2 regions of the Hydrogenophaga sp. 5NK40-0174 genome follow, and region 1 is predicted to be linked to the other one. Evidence: predicted binding sites of a transcription regulator. Region 1 holds the regulator's gene; the other holds the start of a gene.
The links. The regulator FNR, encoded in region 1, switches genes on or off when oxygen is low (the NO sensors DNR and NnrR bind a similar motif). The targets are predictions, from matches to a motif close to TTGATNNNNATCAA.

Region 1 (5,825 bases):
ATCATTACCGTGGTTTTTGCACTGGTCTATGGTGCGATGTACCCCATGTTCGGCAAGTTCGCCGGCGCCCTGGGCTGGTCCTCGGCTGGGCAGCACGCCACTGAAGTGACGAAGATGGAAGAGAACATCGCTCCCATCTACGCCAAGTTCGACGGCATGACGCCTGAGCAGATCGCAGGAGATGCACAGGCCCAGGCCATCGGTGAGCGCCTGTTCCTGAATTACTGCGCCCAGTGCCATGGCTCCGATGCTCGCGGCAGCAAGAGCTTCCCCAACCTCGCCGATGGTGACTGGCTGGGCGGCGAAGGTGCTGATTACATTCAGGCGACCATTGCCAACGGTCGCACCGGCGTCATGCCTCCCATGGCCGCAGCCCTGGGCACTGCGGACGACGTTCGCAACGTGGCCAACTACGTGCTCAGCCTCTCTGGAAGCCCGCACGACGAAGTCGCTGCAACTGCCGGCAAGGCCAAGTTTGCCGCCTGCGCTGCCTGCCACGGCATGGACGGCAAGGGCATGCAGGCGGTGGGTGCTCCCAACCTGACCGATGACACCTGGCTCCATGGCTGGGGCGAGGATGCGGTTGTTCGGGCCATCACCGACGGTTTCAACAACAACATGCCGCCTCAGGCTGCTCTGCTCAACGAGTCTCAGATCAAGGTGCTCGGCGCCTATGTCTGGGGTCTGTCGAACAGTCCATCGGCCAACTGATACTGGCACCAAGCCCGGGGCCATCCCCGGGCTTTTTTGATATCCGTCCAGATACTCCCGAGAGTTCCAACGTGACCAACGCCAATCCAACTGCCAACGCGGACAAGACCACCGATCTCGCTGATGTGCCCAAAGGGGTGCCCGCAGACGACGAAGTCATGGTGTCGTTGTACGCCTCGCGCAAGAAGATCTATCCCCGGGCAGTGTTCGGGTTCTTCTCGAAGTGGCGATGGTTGCTGGTTTGGGCAACGCAGCTTCTGTTCTATGGCCTGCCCTGGCTGGAGTGGAATGCCCGCCAGGCAGTCCTGTTTGATCTGGAAGCCCGGCGGTTTTATCTCTTTGGTGTGGTTCTGTACCCGCAGGACTTCATCTTCCTGACAGGCCTGCTGGTCATTTCTGCACTGGCCTTGTTCCTGTTCACGGCAGTGGCGGGGCGCCTTTGGTGCGGCTACGCTTGCCCACAGACCGTCTACACCGAGATCTTTCTCTGGATCGAGAAGAAGGTGGAGGGTGATCGTTCGGCGCGCATGCGACTGGACAAGTCCGACCTCTCAGCTGGCAAGGCAGGCAAGAAGTGGCTCAAGCACGCGTTGTGGATCCTGTTTGCATTGTGGACAGGTTTCACTTTCGTCGGCTACTTCACCCCGATTCGAGAGTTGGCCAGTCTTTCCGTCGCTGGCGCGCTCGGTCCCTGGCAAACCTTCTGGATCTTCTTCTACGGTTTTGCCACCTATGGCAATGCTGGCTGGATGCGCGAGCAGGTTTGCAAATACATGTGTCCTTACGCACGCTTCCAGAGCGCGATGTTCGACAAGGACACCATGATCGTGACTTACGATGCTGCCCGTGGAGAACCGAGAGGTCCACGGTCGAAAAAGGCCGATCCCAAGGAGCTGGGTCTGGGCGCTTGCGTCGATTGCACCTTGTGTGTGCAAGTCTGTCCGACGGGTATCGATATTCGCAATGGCCTGCAATATGAGTGCATCGGTTGCGGAGCCTGCATTGACGTGTGCAACGAGGTGATGGACAAGGTCGGGTATCCGCGCGGGCTGGTTCGCTATGCCACCGAAAACGGTGTCGCCAAAGGCTGGACCACCCAGGAGATGGTCAAGCATGCCTTCCGGCCTCGCGTTCTTGTGTACACGTCCATCCTGATGGCCATCACGGCAGCCATTGTGATCGGACTGTTTGTGCGCACCCCCCTCAAGGTCAACGTGATCCGGGACCGGGGCGCGCTGGCGCGCATGGTCGAGCGAGGGCGGATTGAAAACGTGTTCCGTCTGCAGGTGATGAATGCCACGGAGACCGCACAGAACTACGTGGTGTCGGTGGAGGGCCTGCCGGACATCATGATTGCCTCCGGGAATGAAATCGAAGTTCAGCCAACGGAAGCTCGCGCGGTGGCCGTTCGGGTGCAGATTCCGCCCAATACGGCAGAGCCGGGTTCTCACCCGATTCGCTTCACTGTTCGGGCCGCCTCTGGTGATGATCCGGACGAGGTCGTTGAAAAGGCTGCCTTCCTGGTTCCCCGCTAAACTGTTTCATTGGAGTGACCCAGCATATGTCTTCCGGAGTCCTGAACATGCCTTCCCAATCAACTACCCCTGTGCCAGCCAGCACGCCGCGCCCTTGGTGGAAGGAACCCATCATGTGGCTGGTTGTTGGCGGCCCTGCCGCTGCCGTGATCGCCGGCGTGACCACCGTCATCATTGCGGCCAGCAACCCTGACCCCGTGCTGGATCGCACGGAAGCCGGTACTGCCAACATGGTGCCGGCCCATCAGGCGCGCAACCATGCGGCCTCACCGACAGTTGCGCCTGCCGGCAAGAGTGCCGGGCAAGACAGTCAATGACCAAGGTGCAGGTCCTGGGGCTCGCACCTTGAGGCCTCCGAACCTGGCACGACCATTTCACACGGATCTGAGGAGACACACACATGAAAGCGCAACGTTGGATGTGGATCGCCTGGCCAGCATTCCTCGTGGCGGGTGTACTGGAGATTCTGGTGTTTGCCATGGTGGATCCCAGTGATCTGCAGTGGTTTGGTGAGCCGCTCGAGCTGTCGCGGCAAGCCGTCTACACGATCGGCTTTTTTGTGTTCTGGGCCATCACCATGGCTTCGAGTGCCCTGACGACCTTGCTGGCCATGTCTCCGTTTGAAGTGAATCGCTGCCCAGTGCCTGCGGACGAGCGACCTCGGAATTGCGTGAAGAACGGCGGGGCAGGGGACTGCAGCAGCTGCGGCTGACGACTGGTCAGCCCGACGCAAGCCATTTCAGGAGCACTGCTGCGGGTTGACGATCTGTTTGAGGCCGTCCGTGTCCTTGATGTGGACGTAGCGCTGTTTGACGTCGATGATGCCTTCGTCCACGAACTTGGAAAAGGTGCGGCTCACTGTCTCGAGCTTCATGCCCAGATAGCTGCCGATCTCTTCTCTCGTCATGCGAAGAATGAGCTCTGATTGCGAGAAGCCCCGGGCGTGCAGGCGCTGGACCAGGTTGAGCAAGAACGCCGCCAGCCGCTCTTCGGCGCGCATGCTACCCAGAAGCAGCATGACGCTGTGGTCACGCACGATTTCGCGACTCATGATCTTGTGCACGTGGTGCTGCAGCGTCGTGAACTCACGTGAAAGCTCTTCCACCTGGTCGAAAGGCATCACGCAGACTTCAGCATCTTCAAGTGCCACGGCATCGCAGGAATGGCGGTCGCTGACGATGCCATCGAGGCCGATGATCTCGCCCGTCATTTGAAAACCGGTCACCTGGTCGCGTCCATCGGCGCTGGTGACGCAGGTTTTGAAAAAGCCGGAGCGGACCGCGTACAAGGAAGTGAACTTGTCCCCCACGCTGAACAGGGACTGGCCCCGCTTGATCCGCTTGCGTGTGGTGATCACGCTGTCGAGCTTGGTCATTTCCTCTTCGTTGAGGCCCATGGGCAAGCAGAGCTCGCGAAGGTTGCAGCTCGAACAGGCGACTTTGATGCTGGTTCCGTCCATACGTATATTCATCGTTGAGGTGGCAAGCTTAACCCAAAGACACATTGGCGGCTGCAATCCCCCTGTCTGGAAACCGCTCTCACGGCCTTTGCACCTCATCCAATGTCAGTCAGGGCAAACCCGGGGAAGGTCGCAGGGCTTGATGAAGATCAATGGGATCGTTCTCACATTGAGGCAAAGTGCCATGCCATCAATGGAGAATTCTCAGTGAGCCACGCGATTTCCGACGATTTGCTCAAGCGTTTTGACGTTCCAGGGCCTCGTTACACGTCCTACCCCACAGCAGACAGGTTTGTGGAAGCCTTTACAGAAGGCGACTACATCCAGGCGCTGGAGCAGCGGCGCGCCGGGTCCATGGCCCTGCCTTTGTCCCTGTACGTGCATATTCCGTTTTGCGAGTCGGTCTGCTACTACTGCGCCTGCAACAAGGTCATTACCAAGCACCACGACAAGGCTGCCGAGTATCTGCGTTACCTGTCGCGTGAAGTCGAGTTGCAGGTTCAGCACTTTGGCAAGGGGCACAACGTATCGCAGCTCCATCTGGGCGGCGGTACGCCGACCTTCCTCTCGGACGAGGAGCTCGAAGACCTGATGTCAATGATCCGCCGGAACTTCACCCTGGTGCCTGGCGGCGAGTATTCGGTGGAGGTTGATCCGCGCACAGTGACCGACCAGAGGCTGCAAACACTTGCCCGGCTCGGGTTCAATCGCCTGAGCTTTGGTGTGCAGGATTTTGATCCTGCGGTTCAGAAAGCCGTGCACCGCGTGCAGCCGGCCGAGCAGGTGTTCGATCTGGTCAAGGCGGCGCGTGAAATCGGCTTCGAATCCGTCAACGTCGACCTGATCTACGGCCTGCCGCTGCAAACGCCGGAGAGTTTTGCACGAACGCTGTCCCAGCTCAACGATCTGCGGCCCGACAGGGTGGCCTTGTACGCGTACGCTCATCTGCCGGCTCGATTCAAACCCCAGCGCCGGATTGCCGCCGCTGAGCTGCCCAGTCCTGCAGACAAGCTCACCATGCTGTCCAGATCGCTCGACGCCATGAGCGAAGCCGGCTACGTGTATGTCGGGATGGACCATTTCGCGCTGCCAAGCGATGCGCTGGCCGTGGCAAAAAGGCAGGGACGCCTGCACCGCAATTTTCAGGGCTACAGCACGCAGCCGGATTGTGATCTGATTGCACTGGGCGTATCGGCCATTGGGCGCATTGGTGCGACCTACAGCCAGAACGCCAAAACGCTCGATGAGTACTACGACGCGCTCAACCAGGGGCGACTTCCCATTGTGCGTGGCCTTGCACTGACCCGTGACGACTTGCTGCGCCGCTCAGTGATCATGTCTGTGATGTGCCAGGGTGAGGTGCAGTTTGAGTCGATCGAACTGGGGCATCTCATCGATTTCAAGTCCTACTTTGCGCGCGAAATCGAATCGCTGGCCGATTTTGAAGCCAATGGTCTTGTCGAAGTGGATGACAGCAGCATCCGCGTGACCGCCCAGGGCTGGTACCTGGTCAGAGCCATCGCCATGGTGTTCGACAAGTACATCCAGACCGATCTGGACCGGGCACGCTTCTCCAAGATCATCTGAGCCCGCCGGGCGATGGCCCCTAGCGGGCCCGCCGCGCTGATACAGTCCAGCTATGCAAACTTCGATGGCCATGACGGCGCTTTTCATGGGCCTGGTGGGAGGACCCCATTGCGTGGCCATGTGCGGCGCTGCTTGTGCTGGCATTGGCCATGCAGCAGGGGAGCGCAGCACCCAGGCACTGTGGCTTTTCCAGCTCAGCCGGGTGGCGGGCTACGCCTTGCTGGGTGCATTGGCTGCAGGCTCCGTGCAAGGGCTTGCCTGGCTTGGTCAGAATACCGCTGTTGTCCGACCCGTCTGGACCACTTTCCATGTCGCTGCGCTGGCCTTGGGACTGGCGCTGCTGATTCGAGGGCGCCAACCTGGCTGGATCGATGACCTCGGGCAGAGCATCTGGCGCAAAGCACGGCCGGTGCTCACCCGGATGGGGGCAGGCGCGCCCATTGTGCTGGGCGCTGCTTGGGCCTTGATGCCCTGCGGCCTGCTGTACTCAGCCTTGTTGATGGCATCCTTGTCGGCAGACGCGTTTCAAGGGG
Region 2 (5,825 bases), on a different contig from region 1:
GCGGTGGAAGACTGCCGCTCAACCCAGGGGCGAAGTTATTCCGGCGGGGGACTTGGGCGCGCCAGTGGTGGCTGGCACAAGTGAGGCTCCCCGCATGGCATGGTGATGCACAAACATTTGTTGGAAGGAAACGAAGATGGAAATGGAATGGTTCAGGCCCGCGGCTTTTATCGACTCGATCGTGTTTGCACTGGTGGGCGTACTGGTTTTCTGGGGCAGCTTCATCGTGATAGACAAGCTCACACCCTACGACCTTTGGCGAGAACTGGTGGAAAAGCAAAACCGAGCCCTGGCTTTGGTTGTGGCGGCAATGTGCCTCGGTGTGTCGATCATCGTGGCTGCAGCCATTCATGGCTGACTCGCCCGGCTCACCTGCACTCGAAGGCAGGGGCGTTGACGAGAGCACAGGTCGGCGATCTGTACCCAAGCCGGCGGAGTTGGCACTGTTGGCGGGGGTGTTCGTCGTGGCCGCCTGCGGGTTGGTCTACGAGCTGGCGGCGGCGGCTCTGGCCTCCTATGTGCTCGGGGATTCCGTACTCCAGTTTTCCACAGTCATCGGAAGCTACCTGTTTGCCATGGGGGTCGGCTCATGGCTGTCTCGTTACTTCAAAGAGCAGTTGCCCACGCAGTTCCTGCGCATAGAGCTGCTGATCGCATTGGTGGGCGGTGCATTGCCTGCCGCGCTCCTGCTCATCAATGCCTACCGGCCAGAGATCTTCCAGGCCTCCCTGTACGCAATGGTGCTGTTGATTGGCACCCTGGTGGGCCTGGAGATTCCGCTTGTGATGCGGATACTGCGTCAGCACCTCGGCATGCGACAACTGGTCTCCGACGTGCTGACATACGACTATCTCGGCGCATTGGCGGTGTCCATTGCCTTCCCTCTGTGGCTGGTGCCTCAACTGGGCCTTGTGCGCACAGGCCTGCTGTTCGGGTTCATGAACCTGCTGGTGGCAGCCTGGACCTTGTGGCTTTTTCGCGCAGTCGTCTTGCATGTCCGCGCATACTGGATCGTGTGGTTTCTGACGACGGTTGCCATGGCGTTGGGCTGGTCGCAGGCCAACAGGTTCACTACGCTGGCTGAAGACCGCATGTTTGGCGACACGGTCGTGCTCGCTGACTCGACCCCTTATCAACGCATCGTGCTGACCAACGGCCCTTGGGGGATGCGTCTCTTTCTCAACGGAAACCTGCAGTTCTCACAACAGGACGAATACCGCTATCACGAGGCGCTGGTGCACCCGGTTGCCTCTGCATTTGGAGGTGACGGTCCGAAGAAGGTTGCGGTGCTCGGTGGCGGCGACGGCATGGCGGTGCGTGAGCTTTTGCGCTACCCCTCAGTCGAGAGCATCACACTGGTGGAGCTGGACCCGGCCATGACGCGCCTGTTCGCGTCGGACGAACGACTGGTCCGGCTCAACGGCGCCGCACTTCAGTCGCCCCGCGTGAAGGTTGTCAATGAGGATGCATTCCAATGGCTGGAAGAGGTGGATGAGGTCTTTGACATCATCGTGGTGGATTTCCCCGACCCGACCAACTTCTCCATTGGCAAGCTGTACTCGCGCTCGTTCTATGCGCTGTTGTCGCATCACCTGTCAGCCAGCGGTTACGCGGTGGTGCAGTCCACCTCACCATTGGTGGCAAGGGAGAGCTTCTGGTCAGTCGAGGCAACCATCGCCGCCGCAGGTCTTTCCACCCGTCCTTACCACGCACACGTCCCGAGCTTCGGAGAGTGGGGCTTCATTGTGGCCAGCCATCGCCCTTTCAGGATGCCTGAGCGGTTGCCCCCGGGCCTGCGGTTTCTCGATATGGCGGGCCTGCCCGGCCTGTTCGAGTTTCCGCTGGACATGCAAAAAGTGCCGGCCAAGGTCAACCGTCTGTCTGACCAGACGCTTGTTCAAACCTATGCCAGAGAGTGGGGCGCCGACTGACGGGGCGCCCCTTAGCGCACCGGCAGGCGCCCCCGCGTGATGCGTTGCCGGCTGACGGTGTCTGGCTCGAACCAGTCCAGCAAGGCATCAAGCAGGGCTTGGGCACGCTTGGAGTTGTCTGAGCTGAAATTGCAGACGTAGACGTCCAGACTCACACTGCCCGATTCGGGCCACGTGTGGACACTCAGGTGTGACTCTGCCAGGAGAATGGTGGCTGTGACGCCGCCAGGGCCTGCTTCTGTCCCGGGGAAACTGTGCGCAACCTGCGCGACCGGTGTCAATCCATTGGCCCTGACCAATCGGTCGCATGCAGCGAGCAGTCGGTCAGCATTGGTCATGCGCTCTTCTTCGCAGGCGCATGACCGAAGGTCAGCCAGCAGGTGCAGCCCGTCCATCGTGTGCTCAGTGGGCGTATATGTCGTCCCGGCTGGCAAAACCCTTGATTTCGATAGGGTTGCCACTCGGGTCGGCGAAGAACATCGTCCATTGCTCGCCAGGCTGGCCAAGAAAGCGTCCCTGGGGCTCAAGAATGAAGTCGATTTTTTGGCTCACCAGGCGTTTGGCCAGGTCCTGCCAGCTGGGCAGTGGCAGCACCAGACCAAAATGCGGCATCGGAACGGCCTGGCCGGCCACTTGTCCGGTGCGCGCCACCGCCATGGGTGTACCCAGGTGCAGCGAGAGCTGGTGACCGAAGAAATCGAAGTCGACCCAGGTGTCTGTGCTACGGCCTTCGCGGCAACCCAGTGTGTCGCCATAGAACGCGCGAGCTGCCGCCAGGTCATGCACATGGATGGCCAGGTGAAATGCACTGGGCAACTCAACAGTGGCTTTGGAAGCTGGGTCGGAATTCATGCAGCAAGCATAGCAAAGCCGCGAGGGGAGCAGACAAAAAAAGCCCGCTATCCAGCGGGCTTGTGCGGGCAATCGATGTCAGCATTTTCTGCCGGCTTTTTCTCTCGCTCTTGCCTGTTTACATCTGGGTCGGATCGGCGGCGGTTTTGTCGTACTTGAGAAAGTACTGGCGTGCCATGGCCACCAGTTGAGCATCGGTAGGGTGGTCGGCCGCCACCACGTCTACCACCGATTTGTCGATGGCATGCGCGTGATGCTTGCAATATTCCCTGAATTCGATCTTGGCGTTTGCCGGCCCGGTGACCAGGATTTCATGCACACCTTCGAGCGCAGTGGCGACCTGGGCGAAGTACTCCTTCCCAGCCGAGGCGTTGGCGTGTTTTGGCTTGTGGTGGCTTCGGCTCTTGATCCTCTGCGACTCGACATGCTCCCGGTCGAACATCAGAACGTGGGCTTCGTTGTGATCGAGCCAGACGACAGCATGGAATGTGGTCATAGGGGAAGTTCCTTTCTGCTTTCTATGTTGGGATGGATGTTGGTTCGGTTGGCGCGTTGGGTCCTGGGTCAGTAGCCGGCAGGCGGGCGTTCGCCGCTGTTCTTCTCGTGCTTCTCCTGGCAGGCGAGGCAGCGCGTGGCAGTAGGCGCGGCATGCAGTCGGGCGGTCTCGATGTCGGCGCCACAGGCATTGCAAACCCCGAAGCTGCCGTCCTCGATTCGCTTGAGGGCGTTGTCGATGGCCACCAGCTCTTCAGATTCGCGCTCTTCCAGAGCGATGTTCAGATCCCGCTCGGCATCAGCCGTGGCCCAGTCATCGCTCTCATTGGCCTTGGCCTCTGCAGCCGCCTCTGCTCGCCCAATGGTGCCTCCGCGGTGTTGCCGCAGCTGCGCCAGCACGTCGCTGCGCATTTGCCGCAATTGCTGGCCAAAGGTGTCGGAGATGTTTTCGCTCATGCTGCTTCCTCGGGTTGTTGCTTGAATTGGGAGGGAAACCCCGCAATGCTGGTGTCATTTCTCCCTTTACCATGACCTCATGGTGCGCCTGCAGGGGCGGGAGCGACTTGATGAAGGTCAACAAACCCTGCAAGCTCACCCCGGGGGCACGTGAGCGCATTGACTCCCGCTTTGCGCAGTGCTGTGGCATGCTTGTATCAGGCCGGTCGCCGCCGGTTGCAGACATTCCGTGTGTCCTGGGTGGGCACTGTCCATATGGTTGAGGAGACACCATGAGCGAGAGCAGCGGATTCGGAAAATTTGTGCCTGGTTTTGACTTCCTGCAAAACCTGGCTGGACAGGCCGCCAGCGGCGTAGCGCAGGGCATCAGCCAGAACATGCCGCAGTTGCCCAATCTCAGCCACTGGATTGCACCCACCTTCAACGTCGAAGAGCTGGACAAGCGGATCGAGGAGCTCAAGGCAGTGCACTACTGGCTGGACCAGAATGCGAAGGCACTGGGCGCAACCATTCAGGCGCTGGAAGTGCAGAAGATGACACTGGCCACGCTGGAGCACATGAACTTCAGCATGGGTGATGTGGCCAATGCGTTTAAGCTCAAGGCGGCCGATTCTGCCGTCGGACTGGGTGGATCCGGTGCTCCGGTGCGCCAGCCGGCCAAGAAGTATTCGTTCAAGCTCGACGAAGCGTCTAATGAGTCATCGGAAATGGCGTCTGAGCCTCCGGCACCACCCAAGCGGCGACGAAGCACGTCATCGAAGTCCCACAAGACGGGGCAGACCGCATCGTCCGCAAAGGCTGCGCCCAATCTGGCCGACCCCATGCAATGGTGGGGCGGCCTGACACAGCAGTTTCAGTCGATCGCGGCCAATGCCATGAAAGATGCCGCACGCAACGCTGCGCTCGACAGTACGCGAGACCTGGCCACCGACATGACGGGCAAGGCCATGAAGACGGCGACGGACATGGCAGGCAAGGTCGCTGGCACCATGATGGGCACAGCCGGAGCGATGGCTGGTGTCGGGAAGGCCGCCATGGGCAGTGCGGCGAAGAAAGCTGGCGCGTCAACCAGGAAAGCGGCGGCCAAGGCGCCGGCGGGCAAAGCGAAGACCAAGGCTGGCTCGGCCAGTGGCGCCCGCAAATCCACGGCGCGCAAAACCAGCGCAAGCAAAAAACCTGGCACACGCAAGACAACCACTGGCCAAAAGAAAACCAGCCGCTGAGGTCTGACCCGGATGGCACTTTTTCCAAGTGGGCATGCGACCCACCCTCAATGGCCGATGGCGCTGGCGCTCGTCGTGGCGCAGCTCAGGGCCCAGATGGCGCTTCCAGGGTATGCGTCCTCGCCGTCGCTTGGCTTGCTGTACGTCACGGACCACTATGCAGGCGACGCCGAGCAGCTTCTGGATGCCTTGTCAGCAGAATTTCCCGAGGTGACGGATTGGGCTGGTGCGGCAGGCCTGGGGATCTGTGCGAGCAACGCGGAGTATTTCAACGAACCGGCGATGTCCGTGATGCTGTGCGACCTGACGCCGGATCAATACCAGGTCTTCAATGGTGTGGCCCCGCTTCGCAGCCGCCTTGCACCACAGACCGCACTGGTGCATGCGGATCCGGCAACGCCAGACCTTCCCGAACTGGTGGCAGAGCTGGCTGGCCGAATGGGTGCAGGCGAGGTATTTGGCGGACTGGTGAGCAGTCGGTCGGCCCAAGTGCAATTCTCGGTTGGCAGTGCCGGAAACATCGACGGTCACGGCGCTGCAACCGGCGCTTTTGTGGGTGGCTTGAGCGGTGTGGCATTTGGCGCCGATGTGGCGTTGATCACCAAGGTGACGCAGGGTGCTCAGCCCATCGGGCGTCTGCGCACGGTAACGGAAGCCAATGGCAATCTGGCCTTGCGTCTTGATGGTGAGCCAGCCTTTGATGTGCTGCTGGAAGAAGCGGACATCCATCTCGACGACCCACAGCAGGCGATGGCCCGTTTGCGTTCAACGTTTGTCGGGCTCTGTCCTCCGGGCCGTACAGACTTGCAGGGTGATCAGGCTCGCTCCTGGCAGCGCCGCATGCTCGAGGCTGACGTTCTGGTGCGGC

Region 2: the regulator FNR is predicted to act here: its motif matches at 3,842-3,855, upstream of ABWV89_RS13925 (TraR/DksA family transcriptional regulator).

The regions. Positions count from the first base shown of each region.
Region 1 is NZ_BAABWG010000001.1:664,605-670,429, forward strand. It holds gene ccoP (cytochrome-c oxidase, cbb3-type subunit III) at 1-711, shown strand, start outside; gene ccoG (cytochrome c oxidase accessory protein CcoG) at 870-2,246, shown strand; gene ABWV89_RS03070 (nitrogen fixation protein FixH) at 2,294-2,563, shown strand; gene ABWV89_RS03075 (hypothetical protein) at 2,647-2,958, shown strand; gene fnr (fumarate/nitrate reduction transcriptional regulator Fnr) at 2,986-3,705, opposite strand; gene hemN (oxygen-independent coproporphyrinogen III oxidase) at 3,913-5,292, shown strand; gene ABWV89_RS03090 (sulfite exporter TauE/SafE family protein) at 5,345-5,825, shown strand, end outside.
Region 2 is NZ_BAABWG010000004.1:118,044-123,868, forward strand. It holds gene ABWV89_RS13895 (DUF4178 domain-containing protein) at 1-84, shown strand, start outside; gene ABWV89_RS13900 (DUF350 domain-containing protein) at 137-358, shown strand; gene ABWV89_RS13905 (polyamine aminopropyltransferase) at 351-1,931, shown strand; gene ABWV89_RS13910 (S-adenosylmethionine decarboxylase family protein) at 1,943-2,326, opposite strand; gene ABWV89_RS13915 (VOC family protein) at 2,334-2,747, opposite strand; gene ABWV89_RS13920 (hypothetical protein) at 2,902-3,279, opposite strand; gene ABWV89_RS13925 (TraR/DksA family transcriptional regulator) at 3,348-3,734, opposite strand; gene ABWV89_RS13930 (PhaM family polyhydroxyalkanoate granule multifunctional regulatory protein) at 4,007-4,957, shown strand; gene ABWV89_RS13935 (FIST signal transduction protein) at 4,970-5,825, shown strand, end outside.